One region of the Micromonospora sp. WMMA2032 genome, then DNA from elsewhere that is predicted to be linked to it. Evidence: predicted binding sites of a transcription regulator. Region 1 holds the regulator's gene; the other holds the start of a gene.

Evidence for each region. Region 1 encodes HspR, which represses chaperone genes until heat shock. Its sites were predicted from a motif close to TTGAGTNNNNNNNACTCAA; they were not measured.
Region 2: the regulator HspR is predicted to act here: its motif matches at 3,858-3,876, upstream of lon (endopeptidase La).

Annotation. Positions count from the first base shown of each region.
Region 1 is NZ_CP024052.1:4,137,172-4,147,227, forward strand. It holds gene CO540_RS19090 (TetR/AcrR family transcriptional regulator) at 1-178, opposite strand, end outside; gene CO540_RS19095 (epoxide hydrolase family protein) at 261-1,397, shown strand; gene CO540_RS19100 (hypothetical protein) at 1,428-1,691, opposite strand; gene CO540_RS19105 (DivIVA domain-containing protein) at 1,688-2,005, opposite strand; gene CO540_RS19110 (winged helix-turn-helix domain-containing protein) at 2,212-2,430, shown strand; gene CO540_RS19115 (cation:proton antiporter regulatory subunit) at 2,492-2,992, shown strand; gene CO540_RS19120 (cation:proton antiporter) at 2,998-4,209, shown strand; gene CO540_RS19125 (hypothetical protein) at 4,380-4,808, shown strand; gene CO540_RS19130 (hypothetical protein) at 4,862-5,068, opposite strand; gene CO540_RS19135 (heat shock protein transcriptional repressor HspR) at 5,239-5,679, opposite strand; gene dnaJ (molecular chaperone DnaJ) at 5,704-6,888, opposite strand; gene grpE (nucleotide exchange factor GrpE) at 6,968-7,717, opposite strand; gene dnaK (molecular chaperone DnaK) at 7,766-9,628, opposite strand; gene CO540_RS19155 (GTPase domain-containing protein) at 9,839-10,056, shown strand, end outside.
Region 2 is NZ_CP024052.1:579,807-589,862, forward strand. It holds gene CO540_RS02615 (DICT sensory domain-containing protein) at 1-456, opposite strand, end outside; gene CO540_RS02620 (DUF2726 domain-containing protein) at 594-1,460, shown strand; gene CO540_RS02625 (hypothetical protein) at 1,760-3,028, shown strand; gene CO540_RS02630 (Lsr2 family protein) at 3,306-3,653, opposite strand; gene lon (endopeptidase La) at 3,899-6,232, shown strand; gene CO540_RS02640 (DEAD/DEAH box helicase) at 6,294-8,009, opposite strand; gene CO540_RS02645 (hypothetical protein) at 8,125-8,952, opposite strand; gene CO540_RS02650 (sensor histidine kinase) at 9,085-10,056, shown strand, end outside.

The DNA.
Region 1 (10,056 bases):
CGGCGTACCGGCGGTAGAGGGCACTGATGCCGACGCCGGCCCGCTCGGCGACGGCGGCGATCGGCGCCTTCGGGTCGTCCAGGAAGACGCTGCGTGCCGCCGCCAGGATCGCGGCGTCGTTGCGGGCCGCCTGCGCGCGCCGACCGGCCAGCGGGAGGTCGTCGGTCGGGTTCGACATGGGTCGACGATAACAGTGGAACGGATCGTTCCGCTCTGCTACCTTAGAGCGGAACGAAACATTCCGTTCCGAGGGAGAAGTCATGTCGGCCACCGCTCTCCGTCCCTACCGCGTCGAGATCCCGCAGACCGCCCTGGACGACCTCACCGACCGGCTGCGGCGCACCATCTGGCCGGGCGAGCTGCCCGACGCCGGCACGGCGTACGGCATGCCGACCGCGCGGGTCCGCGAGCTGGCGACCTACTGGCTGGAGACGTTCGACTGGCGGGCGGTCGAGGCCCGACTGAACGCGCACCCGCAGTTCGTCACCGAGATCGACGGCGAGGAGATCCACTTCCTGCACGTCCGGTCGTCCCGGCCGGACGCCACCCCGCTGGTGCTCACCCACGGCTGGCCCGGTTCCGTGGTCGAGTACCTGGACGTGATCGCCCCACTGACCGAGCCGGCCGACCCGGCCGCGCCCGCGTTCCACCTGGTGATCCCGTCGCTGCCCGGATTCGGCTTCTCCGGCCCGACCCGCAGCTCCGGCTGGAACCGCTACCGCACCGCCCGGGCCTGGGCCGAGCTGATGGCCCGCCTCGGCTACGACAGGTACGGCGCGGTCGGCAACGACGCCGGCTCGATGATCTCGCCCGAACTCGGCCGCCTCGACCCGGACCACGTGCTCGGCGTGCACGTCACCCAGCTCTTCTCGTTCCCGTCCGGCGACCCGGCCGAGTTCGACGGGCTCTCCGACGCCGACCAGGCGGCGCTGCGCCACCTCCAGTGGTTCTACGAGAACAAGTTCTCCTTCAACCAGGTGCACAGCCAGCAGCCGCAGACGCTGGCGTTCGCGCTGGCCGACTCGCCGGTCGGCCTGCTCGCCTGGAACGGGCAGCTCCTCGACGAGAACCTCGACCCGGACTTCGTCCTGGCCAACGTCGCGGTCTACTGGTTCACCGGCACCGCCGCCTCGTCGATGCGCTTCTACTGGGAGGACGCGCACGCCGGCGAGCAGCCGACCGGGCCGACGACGGCGCCGACCGCGGTGGCGATGTTCCCCGGGGACTTCCAGTCGATCCGCCGGTTCGCCGACCGGGACCACGCCGGCATCGTCAGCTGGCACGCCTTCAACGCGGGACCCGAGCGGGGCGGGGACGTCGGCGGGCACTACGCCGCACACCAGGCCACCGACGTGCTGGTCGGCGACATTCGGCAGTTCTTCGCCGGGCTCCGCTGAGCGGACCCGATGTGCGGATGCACCCGGTCGTCAGGGACTGCGGCGGCCGGGCAGACGCGCGGTGCAGGGCGTCACATGGTCGGCGCGCAACACACAGCGCCGGCCGCCGTCGAGCTTGCGGTCGCAGAACACCCAGTGGCGTACGCACTGGTCGTCCTCGGCCGAGACGGTGATCCCGCCCAACTCGACCACCGCGAGGAACCCCAGCGCCCGGCCGGCGGTGCGCCCGAGGATCTTCGCCCGCGCCAGGTCCGCCGCCCGCACCGGCAAATGGATCACGTACCGCCCCGTCACGGCCGACCGGCCAGGTCGCGCATCGTGGGCGCCTGCCGGGACTGCCACTCCCGCAACGCGCCCTTGATCCGGGCCGTCTCGTCCCGACTGCGGGCCACCTCGGCGTACGCGGCGGCGAGATCCCCGGCGACGCGGTCGAGGAACGCGGCGACCTCGGCCGGGTCCAGCCCTCGGCGGCGCGTCCGGAAGCTGCGGCCCCGCACCTGCCAGGGTCGCAGCGGGAGGTACGACGTGGAGCGGTAGGCGCCGGGCGGCGCGACGTTGGACGGGCCGACGTCCCGCCGCCGGGGCCGGATTCGCAAGAGGTTGCGCACGACGCTTGTCCCTTCTCGCTGGGCGGGGGTCGGGACGAGCCTCGGGGACGCCCGTCCCGACCCGGGGGAAGCGCTCCAAGTGCCACCCGGGAGCGTTCACGAGCAACCTACAATTGGTACCAGTTGTAGGTCAACGATCGACCCACGATTGCTTGAGGTCGGAGGCGGAGACGTGATCGAATGGGCGTGCCACCCGGGGAGTGTGTATGCCCAAGCAGCAGTACCAGATGCTCGCAGACGAACTGAAGAGCAAGATCGATTCGGGAGAGTGGCCGCCCGGCCACAAGCTGCCGAGTCGCGCTCAACTGTGCAAGGAGTACGGCGTCTCCGACACGGTGGTCGGTAAGGCGATGATGATCCTTCGAGCGACCGGCCTCACCGAGACGCTCGAAGGCGTCGGCGTGTTCGTCGCCGAGTCCAAGTAGGCGAGCCGGCCGACGCGGCCAGCCAACCAGCACATGCCCCGGCAGGGGTAGCCTCGCCTGCGTGCGAGTACGTGTCGAACAGACCGCCTTACCCGGAATCGGCGTACGTCATGACCTCATGACGGAATCCGGCCGCCGGCTCGGCGTGGTCTCCCACCGCAATGGCCGCCGCGACCTGGTCCTCTACGACCCGGACGATCCCGACTCCTGCCAGCACGACATACCGCTGACCGACGACGAGGCCGAGGCGTTGGCCGACATCCTCGGCGCGTCGCTGATGCTGGGCCAGCTCTCCGGGCTGCGCGAGCAGGCCGCCGGGCTGCTGACCGAGCAGATCGTGATGCCGGCCGGCTCGAAGTACGTCAACCGGCGGCTGGGCGACACCAAGGCACGCACCCGGACCAGCGCCTCCATCGTGGCGGTGCTGCGTCAGGGCGAGGTGAACGTCTCGCCCGACCCCACCTTCCGGTTCGAAGCCGGCGACGTGATCGTCGTGGTCGGAACCCGTCAGGGTCTCGACGGCGTCACCGCGATCCTCGCCGAGACCGACCCGGACGGCTGACGCGTATGCACGAAACCCAAATCCTGCTCGTCGAGGTCGGCGCGCTGCTGCTCCTGCTCGGCCTGCTCGGCCGGCTCAGCCGTCGCGTCGGCGTCTCACCCATCCCGCTCTACCTGCTCGCCGGCCTCGCCTTCGGGCACGGCGGGCTGCTGCCGCTCAACGCCAGCGAGGAGTTCTTCGCCGTCGGCGCCGAGATCGGCGTGATCCTGCTGCTGGTCATGCTCGGCCTGGAATACAGCGCGAACGAGCTGGTGGGCAACCTCCGCTCGGCCGCGCCGGCCGGGCTCATCGACGCGGTGTTCAACGCGCTGCCCGGTTTCGCCTTCGCGCTGCTGCTGGGCTGGGGTTGGGTCGCCGCCGTGGTGCTCGCCGGCGTCACCTGGGTGTCGTCCTCCGGGGTCATCGCCAAGGTGCTCGGCGACCTGGGCCGGGTCGGTAACCGGGAGACTCCGGTGATCCTCTCCGTCCTGGTGATCGAGGACCTGGCCATGGCCCTCTACCTGCCGCTGGTCACCGCGCTGCTCGCCGGGGTCGGCCTGGTGAAGGGCGGCATCGCGCTCGCCGTCGCGGTGTTCACCGTGGTCGTCGTGCTGGCCGTGGCGATCCGGTACGGGCACCTGATCTCCGCCGCGCTCTCCGCCAAGGATCCGGAGGCCCTGCTGCTCGGGGTGCTCGGCCTGACCCTGCTGGTCGCCGGCATCGCGGCCAAGCTCCAGGTCTCCGCCGCGGTCGGCGCGTTCCTGGTCGGCATCGCGTTGTCCGGCCCGGTGGCCCACCACGCCACCGAGCTGCTCTCGCCGCTGCGGGACCTCTTCGCCGCGGTCTTCTTCGTGTTCTTCGGGCTGGTCACCAACCCGCTGGACATGCCGCCGGTGCTGCTGCCCGCGCTGCTGCTGGCCGTGGTCACCATGGCGACGAAGGTGGCCACCGGCTACCTGGCCGCCCGGCGGGCCGGGATCGCCGAGCCCGGTCGCTGGCGGGCCGGGCTGGCGCTCACCCCGCGCGGCGAGTTCTCCATCGTCATCGCCGGGCTGGCCGTCGCCGCCGTCTACCCGGTGGAGCCCAAGCTGGCCGCGCTCGCCACGGCGTACGTGCTGATCACGGTGGTGACCGGGCCGCTGCTCGCCCGACTGCCGGACATGCCCTGGTTCAAGCAGTGGCTGCGCCGCCGCGCCGCCGCCGGCCGGCCGCCCGCTCCGGTAAGGGTGGGCGACTGACCTCGGCCGGGTCGGATCGGCCGCACGGCGGATCCGGCCCGGCCAACGGTTGTCAAATTGATTCCGGGAAGGTCTACCACTGCTCCGCCCAACCGCGTTAACGTGTCGCCCCAGCAGCCAGGGTCCGCGGGTGGCCGGTGCCCCCGCCAGCGCAAGCGGAAGGTCGGCCGGTGAGCGTGCAGGAAGAGACGTTTCACGGCTTCGCCAACCCGGTCGACCCCTCGCCCGCCGAGCTGCGGGCCTGGGCCTACCAGCCCGACTCGGTGCCGCTGAGTTCGATGCCGCCGGACTGGGACCTCCTGGTCGCCGGTGACCACCTGGTGCAGACCCTGTTCGACCTGGCCATGGACCGCTCCTGCCCGGCCCGCCGGTTCGCGCTGCACTGCCTCTACATCTACGCCGCCGACGGCATCCGGACGAACTTCCGGGCCCACCCGAAGCGCCGCTTCCGGAAGCTGGTGGAGCAGGCCGAGCGGGCCGGCGACGACCTGATGCGCAACTGGGCGCACAACAGCCGGGTCCTGCTCGCCCGCCCGGATCTCTTCGTCTACCGCGACTGGTGCGAGGGCGGCCTGGTCCGGGAGAACCGCCGCCTCTGACGGCGAACGGGCCGGGACCCCCCGTGGGTCCCGGCCCGCACGTCGACGGATCGTCAGGTCGACCCGCCCTGCTTCCTGCGCCGCTCGTCGTCCCTCGCCCGGTCCACGCCGTGGTCCGTCTGGTCGGCGAAGCGCCCTTCCTTGACCTTGTCGCTGAAACGACCCTCGGTGACCCGGTCGAATCGCTCCCGGACGTTCTCGGCCACCTTCTCCAGCCGTTCCTCCGCCCGCTCCGCCACCTTCTTCGCCGGTTCCGCCATGGCTCCCCCCGCCAGCCCGGAGTGCGATTTAGGGGCTTTTGCCCTGCTGAGAAGCGTAGTGGACCGCGCCCCTGTCGCACCGCGCTTTCCCCAACCCCGCCGGAGGTCGGCGCGGGAACGGCGAAGGCCGGCGCGCGCCCCGGGCGGGGGCGGCGCCGGCCCTCGTGCGGTCAGCGGTCGGGGGTGCGGCGGGGTCGCCAGACGACGAGCGCGGTCGAGGTGCGGTTGGTGGGCACCAGGTCGCCACGGGGAAAGCCACCGAGCGACTCCAGTTCGGCGATCCGCCGGTACGCGGCGTCCAACTCCGCCTCCAGCCGGGCCACCCTCCGTTGCGCCTCCTCCAGCAGGCGCTCCAGCCCGATGATCCGCTTGACCCCGGCCAGGTTGATCCCGTCGTCCTGGCTGAGCCGCTGCACCTCGCGCAGCAGCACCACGTCCCGGACGCTGTAGCGGCGACCGCCACCGGCCGCCCGGCCCGGCTGGACCAGCCCCAACCGGTCGTACTGGCGCAGCGTCTGGGGGTGCATGCCCGCCATCCGCGCGGCCACCGAAATCATCAGGACCTTGGCCTCGTAGGCCGGGTCACCCGCGCCGACGTACTCCTCCGACATGCCCGCTCACCTCCGCTGCCGCCGTCAACCGAACCGACGTACCCGCGCGTCCAGATGTTCCCGCGCGGCGGGCGGGGTCTGCTCCGCGAAGGTCTCCAAGGCCGCCCGCGCCTCGTCCGACACCTTCGCCGGGACCACCACGTCGAGCGTGACCAGCAGGTCACCGGCGCGGCCGTCCTTGCGTACGACGCCCTTGCCACGGGCGCGCAGCACCCGTCCGCTGGGCGTACCCGGCGGCACCCGCAGGGTCACCGTGCCGTCCAGGGTCGGCACCCGCAGATCGGTGCCGAACACCGCCTCGGCGTACGTGATCGGGACGTTCAGGGTGAGATCGTCCCCGGTACGCCCGAACAGCTCGTCCGGGCGGACTTTGACGTGCACGAACAGGTCGCCCGCCGGACCGCCCCGCTCACCCGGCTCGCCCCGGCCGGCCAGCCGGATCCGCTGCCCGTCGGCCACCCCGGCCGGGAAGCGCACGTTCAGCGTGCGGGTCTTGGTGACCCCGCCGGTGCCGTGGCACTCCGGGCACTTCTCCTCGACGATCGTGCCCACGCCCTGGCAGTTGCGGCACGGCTCGGAGAAGCTGAACGACCCCTGGTTGCGGGTGGTCACGCCGGCGCCGTGGCAGACCGGGCACGCCACCGGCTGGGTGCCGGGCTTCGCGCCGTTGCCGTGACACGTGTCGCAGACGCCCGGCGCGCGCAACGTCAGCGGCAGGGTGACGCCGCGGACCGCGTCGGAGAAGTCCAGCGCCACCTCGGCCTCGACGTCCCGACCCCGGGCCGGACCGCGCGGACGCGCCGCACCGCCGCCACCGCCGCCGCCGGAGAAGATCGTGCTGAACAGGTCGGTGAAGCCACCGCCGCCGAAGCGGGTGTCGCCGCCGCCGCCACCGCCGAACAGGTCGGAGACGTCGAACGGCGCGCCGCCCGGCTGGCCCGCACCGCGGGCGTTGCGCCGGAAGGCGCCCGAGCCGAACAGCGACCGCATCTCGTCGTACTCGCGCCGCTTCTTCTCGTCGCCGAGCACCGCGTACGCCTCGGAGACGGTCTTGAACCGCTCCTCGGCCCTGGGGTCACCGGGGTTGTGGTCCGGGTGCGACTCCCGGGCCAACTTCCGGTACGACTTCTTGATCTCGTCCGAGGAGGCGGACTTGTCCACGCCCAACGCGGCGTAGTAGTCCTTCTCGATCCAGTCCTTGGAACTCACCGGTCCACCCCCTTCCACGGGTCCGATCCCGGTCGTCCCGCCCGCCCGACAGGGGCGGACGGGACGTCACGGGTGGGCACTACTCCGGGTCCGCGACCGCGACCAGAGCCGGCCGCAGCAGGCGCTCGCCGAGCTGGTAGCCCCGGCGCATGACCTGCACGCAGGTCGGCTCGGTGACGTCGGCGGAGGTCTGGTGCGCCACCGCCTCGTGCCGGGTCGGGTCGAACGGGTCGCCCTGCTCGCCGAACGCGGTCAGGCCGAACTTGCCGAGCGCGGCGGTGAGCTGATCGGCCACACTGCCGAACGGTCCCACCAGGTCGCCGTGCTCGCGGGCCCGGTCCAGGTCGTCCAGGATCGGCAGCAGCGCGGTGAGCACCGTGCCGGTGGCCTGCTCCTGGACCAGGCTGCGGTCCCGGTCGACCCGCTTGCGGTAGTTGGCGTACTCCGCCGAGACCCGCTGGAGGTCGCGGGTGCGCTCCTCCAGGTCCCCGCGGAGGGCCTCCAGCTCGGCGCCGAGCGGCGCCGCCTTGCCGGTCTCCCCGCTCGGCTCGGCCGGTGAGTCGACCACCGGCGGGCCGGAGACCTCGGCCTCGCCGCCGATCTCGTCGACCACGACCTCGGCCTCCTCGACCAGCCCCTCGGCGGGCGCGTCGGCGGCCGCGTCGGCCGCCGAGGCGTCGTTCGCCGGCTGCTCGGTCACCTTGCCGAGCTTGCGCTTGTCGCGGATGACGACCCGCGGCTCGTCACCGGCGTCCTTGCCGGTGCCCGCGGAGCCGCCCGGCGCCGACCCGGTGGAACCCGGGTCGGACGCCCGTGGCTTGTCCGTCATGCGGTTACCTCATCCCTCTGCCGTGCGGACCGTGCCCGGGACCGAAGGTCACTTCTTGTCCTCGTCCACGATCTCCGCGTCGACCACGTCGTCGGCGCCACCGGCCTGCGGGCCGCCGGCCGCACCCGCGCCGGCGCCCGGCCCGGCCGCGCCCGGGGCGGTCTGCTCGCCCTCCTGCTGCTGCGCGTAGAGCAGCGAGCCGGCCTGCTGGGAGACCTGGGCCAGCTTCTCGTGGGCCGACTTGATCTTGTCGATGTCCTGGCCGCCGAGAGCGCTGCGCAGCTCGCCGAGCGCCTCGTTGAGCTGGTCCCGGTTCTCGCTGGGCAGCTTGTCGCCGCTCTCGGCGAGGAACTTCTCGGTCTGCCACTGGAGCGCCTCGGCCACGTTGCGGGTCTCGGCCTCCTCACGGCGACGCTTGTCCTCGTCGGCGTGCTCCTCGGCGTCCCGGCGCATCCGCTCGATGTCGTCCTTCGGCAGCGAGGAGCCGCCGGTGATCGTCATCTTCTGCTCCTTGCCGGTGCCCAGGTCCTTGGCGTGCACGTTGACGATGCCGTTGGCGTCGATGTCGAACGTGACCTCGATCTGCGGCACGCCGCGCGGCGCCGGCGGGAGGCCGGTCAGCTCGAAGGTGCCGAGCTTCTTGTTGTAGGCCGCGATCTCCCGCTCGCCCTGGAACACCTGGATCAGCACCGACGGCTGGTTGTCGTCCGCCGTGGTGAAGACCTCGGAGCGCTTGGTCGGGATGGTGGTGTTGCGCTCGATGAGCTTGGTGAAGATGCCGCCCTTGGTCTCGATGCCCAGGCTCAGCGGGGTCACGTCGAGCAGCAGGACGTCCTTGACCTCGCCCTTGAGCACGCCGGCCTGCAGGGCGGCGCCGACGGCGACGACCTCGTCCGGGTTGACGCCCTTGTTCGGGTCACGGCCGGTGAGCTGCTTGACCAGGTCGGTCACGGCCGGCATCCGGGTGGAGCCGCCGACCAGGATCACGTGGTCGACGTCGGAGATCTTGATTCCGGCGTCCTTGACGGCCTGCTCGAACGGGCCCTTGCAGCGGTCCAGCAGGTCCTGCGTCATGCGCTGGAACTCGGCGCGGCTCAGGGTCACGTCGAGGTGCAGCGGGCCGGCCGAACCGGCGGTGATGTAGGGCAGGTTGATGTTGCTGGTGGTGGCGGCGGACAGCTCGATCTTGGCCTTCTCAGCGGCCTCCTTGAGCCGCTGCATGGCCATCTTGTCCTGCGACAGGTCGATGCCGTGCTCGCCGCGGAACGTCTTCACCAGGTGGTCGATGATGCGCTGGTCCCAGTCGTCGCCGCCCAGCTGGTTGTCACCGCTGGTGGACTTGACCTCCACCACGCCCTCGGCCAGCTCCAGCAGCGACACGTCGAAGGTGCCGCCACCGAGGTCGAAGACCAGGACGGTCTGCTCCTTGGAGCCCTTGTCCAGGCCGTACGCCAGGGCCGCCGCGGTCGGCTCGTTCACGATCCGCAGCACGTTGAAGCCGGCGATCTCGCCGGCCTCCTTGGTGGCCTGACGCTGGCCGTCGTTGAAGTAGGCCGGGACGGTGATCACGGCGTCGGTGATCTGCTCGCCCAGGTAGGCCTCGGCGTCCCGCTTGAGCTTCATCAGCGTGCGGGCCGAGATCTCCTGCGGGGTGTACTTCTTGCCGTCGATGTCGACGGTCCAGTTGGTGCCGATCTCCCGCTTGACCGAGCGGATGGTCCGGTCGGGGTTGGTCACCGCCTGGCGCTTGGCGACCTCACCGACGAGCACCTCGCCGTTGCGGGCGAACGCGACGATCGAGGGAGTCGTACGCGAGCCCTCGGCGTTGGCGATGACGGTGGGCTCACCGCCCTCGAGAACGCTGACGCAGGAGTTCGTCGTGCCGAGGTCGATGCCGACCGCACGTGCCATGTTCGCTTCCTCGCTTCGTAACGGGTGAGCAGGTCAGGTGGCCTGCCCGGCGGGTCGCCCGGAAGCGACCGCACCACAAGTTGAGTGAACTTGACTCAATAGTGCCACGCGATCGGCAATCCGCAAGTCGGGGTTGAGCCGACCCGGCGCAACCTGACCGTTATTACCGTCCGGTTGTCTTACCTTGCGTCGGTCGGGCACGCTTTAGCGGTGACGACGCATGGCGATTCCGCCACCCGTGCCGGCGCGCCCGCCGTCGCAGCCCGCACCGGACCTCCCACCGGCGAGGACCAGCCCGCCGAAGCCGCGGCGGGCCTGCCCGCCGCGCTCACCGGCCTGCGGGCCGCGATCGACGCGGCTCGCTTCCCGCTCGCGCTCGCCTCGGCCGAGCCGGCCCGGCACGCCGCCCGCAGCCTGACCGACCAGCT
Region 2 (10,056 bases), 2.9 Mb from region 1:
TTCGGCGAGCCGCTCCCGCAGCCGGATCACCTCGTGCAGCGCCTCGTCCCGGCGGAATCCCCACCGCCCGTCGAAGAGCCGGCCGGACTCGAGCGTCGGCGCCGGCCCGACCTCGCCCCGGTCGTACGCCACCAGGGTGGCGCCGAAGCGCGGGGTCAGCGCCACCACGCTCCACTCCCGGGCCAGATCCTCGGCCTCGTCCAACGCCACCCCGTACGTCCGGTCGGGCAGGTCGGGCGGGGGGCCACCGACCATGCCGACCACGGTGGTGGCGGCCCGACCGGCGATCCGCCGGTAGACCTCGCGCTCCCGGTCGAAGTACGGCAGCCGCTGGAAGAGCGCGAGCACCACGAGTGGGCCGTCCTCGGCCTCGGCCAGCGCGGCGCGTTCGATGGCGTGGGATACGGCGACGAGACTGCGTTTGGTGAATCGCTCCGGGGTCCGTCCGCTGTGCACCCGCCGAGCCTAGAGGGCCGGACCGGGTGGCGCACCGGCCGGCGGGTGCCCGGATTCGCCCGCACCGCCGAGGCGGTCACCATGATCGACGCCCTACACTCGGGCGTCGAGGCGAGCGACGGACGGATTGTGGCGAGATGACGAGCACCGGCAGCGTGGCCGTGTCCTGGTTGCGGCCGGTCCCGCCGGGCGTGCCGTCCCGGTTCACCCGGGCCGGCCAGGTCGGCTACGCCGACCGGCGCCTCGGCGAGCTGGTGCAGGGACGCCCGCCGGGGGTCACCGGCAGTCAGTGGAGCACCGCCGGCCGCGCCGGCCTCGACCTGGTGGTGTGCGCGGCCGACACGGGACTTCCGCGTTTCGCGGTCAGGTTCACCACGCCGGCGGCCGACGGGTCGCCGGCCCGCCGCGCGGAACGGCTGACCGACGCGGTCTGCGCCGCCGTCGGACTGCCGCTGGTGCGGGTCGAGTCGCCGACGCTCGGCGGTGCGGACCAGGCACGCCGGTTCGCCGAGTACGTCGTCGACGCCCGGGCCTACGCCGCGGGGACCGACCCGGACGACGGGGACACGATCGGGTTCCGGGACATCGAGGGCCGGCTCCCGGACGGCCGGCGGGGTCCGGTCAACGACCTCGGCGCGTTGGCCCGGGTCGACGCGGTCGAGGCGTACGTGGCGGGCCGGCTGGCCGACCCGATCGTGCGCGGCCTGCACGTGCGCTGGACCGACGGCCCGGCGGAGGGCTGGGGCTGGGTCGAGGTGCGGCCCGGCCGGTGCCTCGTCGAGCGGGTCCGGCTGACGTCCCGGGGGTTCGCGTGCGGGGTGGAGCCGGGTCGGCTCGCCGAGGACCTGGCCGTGGCGGCGCTGGGGGAGCGGCTGCGTGACCTCGACGCGGCGGCGCCGTCCCTGGTGGACCGGGGCGACCTGCGCGGGCAGGTGCGACGCCTCGCCGAGCGGCGGGACTCGTTCGACGGCGGTTTCGCGTTCGACCACCTCTGGGTCGACTGAACCGGGCCGTCGCGACCCGCCGATTTTTTTCCGATCTCCGGTTGAACCTTCGCCGTCGGCTCTCCGTACCTAAGCGGGAATGGACGCAGATCTTCCCGCCGCGCCCGGACGGCGCGGAGACGGTGCGGAAAGGGCACCGTCGGCCATTGACGCGCGACCCGTACGTCGCAGTGATCTCACCCCGAGGATTCGTCGTTCCGCCGGGATCACCAGTCAACTACCGGATCGAGAAGGAGAGCAATTCGATGCGCAGGTCCACACGGGCGCGCCGGTCATCCGGTAGCGCACGGAGCAAGCGGATGCTGGCCGTGGTCGGCACGCTCGCGGTCTTCGGCGGCATCGTCGCCGTCACCCAGATCTCGTCCGCCCAGGACCGGCGGACGAGCACCCGTGCCGCCTCGGCGTCCTGTGTGGCCCCGAGCCCGGGGGCGACCGCCCCGGGCGGCCAGGGCAGCACCACCCGCACCTGGCAGAACGGCCGCTGGGTCCGTAACCACTGGGGTGACGGGCAGATGTCGTCGGCCGAGTGTCAGCAGACCCGGGGCGGCGGCGCGGGCGCCGGCACCCCGACCGTGGCCTGCCCGGACGTCCGCGGCAAGCTGCCGCAGGTGCCCGGCCGGGCCCGCGCCGAGGTGGACCGCAACCTGGCACTGCTGGAGAGCCAGATCGCCGAGGCGAACCGGCGGCTCGCGCGGGACGGCCGCAACGGTGGCGACTTCATCAACAACGCCATCCTCCGTCCGCTCGCCGACAAGCGCACCGCGACGATCAACCGGATCGCCACCGCGATCGGCCGGGGCGGCCAGCGTCCGCAGGGCCTGGAGCAGCTCGCCGCGTGCGCCCTCGCCGACAACGCCCAGAACGGCGGCGGCCAGAACGGCGGCGGTCAGAACGGCGGCGGTCAGAACGGCGGCGACAACGGCGGTCAGAACGGTGGCCAGAACGGCGGGAACAACAACGGCGGCCAGAACGGCGGCAACAACGGCGGCCAGAACGGTGGCAACAACAACGGCGGCAACAACGGCTTGGAGGTGCTCGCCAAGGACTGCAGCGGCAGCCAGCTGGAGGCGCACAACGGTTTCCAGAACGGCAACCGGTGCGTGAGCACCGCATTCGGTGAGGTCGGCGCCGCGGCGAACAACCCCTCGCTGCTCATCACCCAGTTCCCGAACCAGGTGCAGCGCAACCAGCCGTTCACGCTCCGGGTCACCACGAAGAACCTGGTGCGGGACCGCTTCCTCGCCGCCGGTCAGGGTGGCTACTACCTGGAGAGCTCGCTGCTCAACGGCCAGGGTCTGGTGCGCGGCCACTTCCACACCGCCTGCCGGATGCTCGGCAGCACCCGGCAGCCCCCGAACCCGCAGGACGTGCCCGCGTTCTTCGTCGCGACCGAGGACGGCCGGGGCGGGTCCCAGCCGGACGACGTGCTGATCCAGATCCCGGGCCTGCCGGAGTCCGGCCTGGCGCAGTGCTCGGTCTGGGCCGGTGACGGCTCGCACCGCATCCCGATGATGGAGCGGGCCAACCAGACCCCCGCCATCGACGTGGTGCGCATCCAGGTCAACTGACCCGATCGACCGACGGCCGGAGCCGCCCGGGACCCCTCCCGGGCGGCTCCGGCCGTCGGTGCGTCCGAGTCGTCGATCAAGGAGTTGGCGTCCCGGCCCGCGCCGACTCCCGACGCGAACTCCTTGATCAACGGAGGGGGGCGGTAGGGCGGGTGGGCGGGAAAATTGGTGCCGGTGGGATCGGGGGGTGTGAAAATTGTCGACCTGGAAAAAGTCGACGGGGCCACGCCGATTTCTCAGCGTGACCCCGGGATGCCCGACGGTGAACCGGGAGGGTTCAGCGGTTCTTGTAGGCCTCGACGACCGAGACCGGGATGCGACCCCGCTCGGAAATCTCGTAGCCGTTCTTGGTGGCCCATTCGCGGATGGCGCGGTTCTGCTCGCGGTCCATTCCCGAGGTGCTCGGCCGGGTCGCGCGCCGGGTCGCCCGGCCGGTGTCGGCCGGGCCGCGACCGATCCGCCTGCCAGCGCTGATGTACGGGTCCAGCGCCTTGCGCAGGACGCCGGCGTTCTCGTCGGAGACGTCGATCGTGTAGGCCACGCCGTCCAGGCTGAACTCGACGGTCCGATCGGCCTTTCCGCCGTCGAGGTCGTCGGTCAGAACGGTGATTACTTTCCTTGCCATCGCCATTACTCCCTGTGTCGGGCGGGGTGTGGCTAAGAGTTTGACCTACCAAGCGGTAATTTCGCAACAATACCCGACTCCTTCCATTCGGCGGGTCGCGTAAACGGCGGCGCGGCAAATGGGTCGACAGGCGGGAGGGGCGACGCGGGCGGGGCGTGGGCGTGGCGTGGGTCACAAGCCGGAACAAGGGGCACGGTTTGTTACTTGAGCCAGACACGCTCAACCAACGTGATGGCAGGTGTTCGATGGCAACTCTTCCGGTACTTCCCCTGACCGACGCCGTCCTGCTGCCCGGGATGGTCGTCCCGGTGACCCTCGACCCGACCACCCAGGCCGCGGTCGACGCGGCCCGGGCCACCGGCGACAGGCAACTCCTGGCCGTGCCCCGCATCGACGGCGAGTACGGCTCCGTCGGCGTGGTCGCCACCATCGAGAAGGTCGGCCGGCTGCCCGACGGTGAGCCGGCCGCCGTGGTGCGCGGTCTCGCCCGTGCCCGCATCGGCTCCGGCGTACCCGGCCCCGGCGCGGCCCTCTGGGTCGAGGCGACCGCCCTCGACGAGCCCGCCCCCGCCGGCCGGGCCCGGGAACTGGCCCGCGAGTACCGGGCGCTGATGACCTCGGTGCTCCAGCAACGCGGCGCCTGGCAGGTCATCGACGCCATGGAGCGGATGACCGACCTCTCCGAGCTGGCCGACTCGGCCGGCTACGCGCCCTGGCTCAGCCTGGCGCAGAAGACCGAACTGCTCGCCGCGCCGGACGTCACCGCCCGCCTCGAGCTGCTGGTCGGCTGGGTGAAGGAGCACCTGGCCGAGCAGGAGGTCACCGAGCAGATCACCAGCGACGTCCGCGAGGGGCTGGAGAAGTCCCAGCGCGAGTTCCTGCTCCGCCAGCAGCTCGCCGTGATCCGCAAGGAACTGGGCGAGGACGAGCCGGACGGCTCCGCCGACTACCGCTCCCGGGTCGAGTCCGCGGACCTGCCCGAGAAGGTGCGCGAGGCCGCCCTGCGCGAGGTCGGCAAGCTGGAGCGGGCCAGTGACGCCTCACCGGAGGCGGGCTGGATCCGTACCTGGCTCGACACCGTCCTCGAGATGCCGTGGAACACGCGTACCGAGGACAACACCGACCTGGCCGCGGCGCGGGCGGTGCTCGACGCCGACCACGCCGGGCTGACCGACGTGAAGGACCGCATCCTGGAGTACCTCGCGGTGCGCAACCGCCGCGCGGAGCGCAACCTCGGCGTGGTCGGCGGTCGCGGCTCCGGCGCGGTGCTCGCCCTCGCCGGCCCGCCCGGCGTCGGCAAGACCAGCCTCGGCGAGTCGGTCGCGCGGGCGCTCGGGCGTACCTTCGTCCGGGTCTCGCTCGGCGGCGTCCGCGACGAGGCGGAGATCCGGGGCCACCGGCGCACCTACGTCGGCGCGCTGCCCGGCCGGATCGTGCGGGCCCTGCGGGAGGCCGGCTCGATGAACCCGGTAGTGCTGCTCGACGAGGTCGACAAGCTCGGCGTGGGCTACTCCGGCGACCCGGCGGCGGCCCTGCTGGAGGTGCTCGACCCGGCGCAGAACCACACCTTCCGCGACCACTACCTCGAGGTCGACCTCGACCTGTCCGACGTGTTGTTCCTGGCCACCGCCAACGTGGTGGAGTCGATCCCCGGCCCGCTGCTGGACCGGATGGAGCTGGTCGGCCTGGACGGTTACACCGAGGACGAGAAGGTGGCGATCGCGCGGGACCACCTGCTGCCCCGGCAGCGGGAGCGGGCCGGGCTCACCGCCGAGGAGGTGACCGTCGCCGACGAGGCGCTGGCGCTGATCGCGGGTGAGTACACCCGGGAGGCCGGGGTCCGGCAGCTCGAACGGGCGCTCGCCAAGATCCTGCGCAAGGTGACCGTGGCGTTGGCGTCCGACCCGGCGCCGGTCCGGGTCGACACCGGCAACCTGGCCCGCTACCTGGGCCGGCCCAAGTTCACCCCGGAGTCGGCCGAGCGGACGGCGGTGCCCGGCGTGGCGACCGGCCTGGCGGTCACCGGCGCCGGCGGCGACGTGCTCTTCATCGAGGCGACCAGCATGGAGGGCGAGCCGGGGCTGACCCTCACCGGTCAGCTCGGCGACGTGATGAAGGAGTCGGCGCACATCGCGCTGTCGTACCTGCGCTCCAACGGTCGACGGCTCGGCATCGACCCGAACGCGCTCGCCGGGCGGCGGATCCACGTGCACTTCCCGGCGGGCGCGGTGCCCAAGGACGGGCCGAGCGCCGGCATCACCATGGTGACCGCGCTGGCCTCCCTGGTGACCGGCCGCCCGGTGCGGCCGGAGTTCGGGATGACCGGCGAGGTGACGCTCTCCGGCCGGGTGCTGCCCATCGGCGGGGTGAAGCAGAAGCTGCTCGCCGCGCACCGGGCCGGCCTGACCGAGGTGATCATCCCGAAGCGCAACGAGCCGGACCTGGACGACCTGCCGGCCGAGGTGCGCGAGGCGCTGACCGTGCACACCCTGGCCGACGTCGCGGACGTGCTCGCGCTGGCGCTGCGCCCGGCCGACGTCGACGCGCAGACGCTCGGCGGCCAGCCCGTCGCCGCCTGAGGTGAAAGGAAGGGCCCCCTGTTAACGCCTCGTGCATGGCAGGGGGCCCCTCTTAACCGCCTTACCGGTGGTCGTCGCCGTCGCGGTCGCGGCGGACGGTGGCTTTGCGCCCCTTGATGGTGCTGCCCCGCAGGCCCCGGATCACCTCGTCGGCCATCGCCTGCGGCACCTCGACCAGCGAGAACCGGTCCGCGATCTCGATCGAGCCGATGTCGCGCCCGTTGATCCGGGTCTCGCCGGTGATCGCGCCGACCAGGTCCTGCGGCCGTACCCCGGCCCGCCGGCCCAGCCCGATGAAGACCTGCGTGGTGCCCGCGCCCCGGGACCGGGTGCCACCGCGCCGGTCCCGGCTGTCGTACCCGGGCCGCGCCTCCCGGTTCGGACGGACGGCGACCTGGGGGATCTCCTCCTCGTCGGCCGTGCCGGGCAGGGTGGCCTCGTGGGCCAGCCGGACCGCGGCGAGCGCCACCTCCATCAGGTCGAACTCGTCGGTCAGCGACTCGACGACCGCCCGGAACGGCTCCAGGTCGTCCTCCAGCAGCGACTCCCGTACCGCGGCCTGGGTCAGCTCGAAGCGCCGGGTCCGCAGGTCGGCCACCGTGGGGATCTTGTCGACCGAGATCCGCTGGCCGGTGACCCGCTCGATGGTCTTGAGCATCCGGTGCTCACGCGGCTCGGCGAGGGTGATCGCCACACCCTCCCGCCCGGCCCGGCCCACCCGGCCGATGCGGTGCACGTACGACTCCGGCGCCGAGGGCACGTCGTAGTTCACCACGTGGGTGAGCTGCTCGACGTCCAACCCCCGGGCCGCCACGTCGGTGGCGACCAGCAGGTCAGCGGTGCCGGCGCGCAGCCGACCCATCACCCGGTCCCGCTGTTCCTGGCTCATCCCGCCGTGCAGCGCCTCGGCCCGGTAGCCGCGGCCGTTCATCGTCTCGGTGAGCCGGTCGACCTCCTCCCGGCTGCGGCAGAACACGATGGCGGCGGTCGGCGACTCCACGTCCAGCACGCGACCCAGCGCGGCCGGCTTGTGCGCCCGCGCCACCAGGTACGCGCTCTGCCGCACCCGCGGCGCCGCCCCGGCCACCGCCTGCTCCCGCTCGATCCGGATCCGGACCGGGTCGGTCAGGTGCTGGCGGGCGAGCCCGTCGATGCGGGCCGGCATGGTGGCCGAGAAGAGCACCGTCTGGCGGCCCTCGGGGGCGTGCTCCAGGATCGCCTCGATGTCCTCGGCGAAGCCCATGTCGAGCATCTCGTCCGCCTCGTCCAGCACCACCGTGGCCACCGAGCCCAGCCGCAGCGTGCCCCGGGCGATGTGGTCGAGGGCCCGGCCGGGCGTCGCCACCACCACGTCCACCCCGTGGTCGAGCGCACGCAACTGCCGGCCGATCGGCTGCCCGCCGTAGATCGGCAGCACCCGGGCGCCGAGGTCCTTGCCGTAGCGGTGGAACGCCTCGGAGACCTGCACGGCCAGTTCCCGCGTCGGCACCAGCACCAGCGACACCGGGTCGCCGCCCGGCCGGTCCGCCGGCATGCGCTGCAGCAGCGGCAGGGCGAACGCGGCGGTCTTGCCGGTGCCGGTGGCCGCCTGCCCGAGCAGGTCCCGACCGGCCAGCAACGGCGGGATGGCCTCGCGCTGGATCGGGGTCGGCTCCTCGTAGCCGAGGGCGGACAGCGCGCCCAGCAGTTCGGTGCGCAGCCCGAGATCCGCGAAGGCGGTGGCGTCCTCGGCGTCGGCGGGAAGGGCGGGGTCGGTCGGGGTCGGTGCGGAACTCATGTGGCAAGCCTTTCATCACCGCCGGACGGTGGTCGCGGCGACCGGCGTAAACGTTCGCCGCGCCACCCCCGGCGTCCGTGCGGGTGAGCCGGCCCGGCCCCGTGACCGGGCCGGCTCACCCGGACGTGACGGCCAGCAGGGTGGTCACCCCCACCGCCACGTCCAGCGCGATGCACCACTGCGCGTACCCGCGTGGCACCACCCCGTCGGCGCGGTGGTGCCACAGGTCCCAGCCGGCGTGCCCGAGCCAGCCCAGGCCGACGAGCGTGCCGGCGACCCCGGCCGGCGCGGCCAGCGCCACGGCCGCCAGGCCACCCCAGACGGCCAACCCCAGGAGCTGGACGGCGAGCTGACGCCGGTCGCCGAACCGCCGTCGCCAGGCGCCGAGGACCAGGTAGCCGCCGGGCAGCACGAGCAGCGTCCACGGCGAGAACACCGTCGGGGCGAACCACAGGTCGGCGGTCATGAGCAGCGCCAGCCCGACCGGCCAGCGACGGGCCACGGCCGCCGCCACCGGGTGTCGGCGGGGCGGCGCGGCGACCGGGTGGCGGTGCCGCAGCGCCACCAGCGCCATCGCCGGCACCATCAGCAGGTGCCCGCCGAGCAGCAGCGCGTCGTCCCCGACCCACCCCGCCCACCAGGGCGGCAGGAGCAGCAGGAACGGCACGTACATGGCCGCGCTCATCTCCCCGGTGGCGGCCCACGCGTCGCCCCGGTACCACATCCAGGCGACCATGCCCAGCGCCATGTCGGTCGCCATCACCAGCGCGCCCACGTCCGGCCGGGCCAGCATGCCCGCGCCGCCCAGCAGGACCCCGCCCACCCGCCACAGCGGGCCGAGCAGCACCATCCCGGCCACCATCGCCACGGCCATCCCGGCCAGGTGCCGGGCCCGTCCCCACCCGGCCCACCGCCGGGGTACGCCCACCGTCATCTCCGTCATGCCCCGACCCTGCCCGGGCCGGGCGCACCGGGACAGGCGCGTCCGTCACCGGAAATCCGTGCGGGACGCACGGGTCGGCCGTGACATTTCGCAGCGGTCCGCCGGGACCGGCACCACCTAGGATCGGCGGGCATGACAGTCGATTCGGCGGACCACCGGCTGCGCCGGGCCCGGCGGGTCACCCTGCTGTCGCTGGCCACGAACGTGTGGACCACGGTGCTGCTGCCCGCCGTCGGCCTGGCCCGGGAACCGGATCCGCTGCGGGCGACGCTCGGCGCCGTCGGCCTGCTCGCCTTCACGGCGGCGCAGGTGGCGGTGCTGCACGCGGCGGTGACGCCGTGGCTCGCCACGGCCGCCCGGCGGCGCCGGCACGTCGCCCTGGTGGCGGCCGCGCTGCTCAGCCTGCCCCTGGTCGGCCCGGTCGCGGCGGGCGCGTGGCCCACCTGGGCCTGGCTGGGCGCCTCCCTGGTCGGCATGACACCGCTGCTGCTCCGGCCCGCTACCGGGGTCCTCGCCGCGGCGGGCGTGCTCGCGGTCTCGGCGGCGGTCACCGCGACGACCGGGGGACCGGTGCCCACCGCTCTGCTGGTCACCGGCGGGGTGGGCGCCGGCATCGCCGCGCTCACCGGGGTGCAGGTCTGGTTCTGGGACGTGCTCGTGGAGGCCCGGCAGGGCCAGGCGGCCCGGGCCCGGCTGGCCGCGGCCGAGGAGCGGCTGCGCTTCGCCCGCGACGTGCACGACCTGCTCGGGCACGACCTCACGGTGATCGCGCTCAAGGCCGAGCTGGCGGAACGGCTGGCGCCGGTGGACGGCGAGCGGGCCGGCCGGGAGGCGGCGGAGGCCCGGCGACTCGCCGCGTCGGCGCTGACCCGGGTACGGGCGGCCGTGCACGGCTACCGCACCGTCGACCTGGCCGAGCAGGTGGCCGCGGTGGGGGAGGTGTTGCGCTCCAGCGGGGTCCGCTGCACCGTGGTGCCGCCGGCGGGCGACCTGCCCGCCCCGGTCGCCGCCGACCTCGCCGCCGTGCTGCGGGAGGCCGGGACGAACGTGCTGCGGCACAGTCGGGCCGGCTGGTGCCGGATCGAGATCACCCGGGAGGACGGC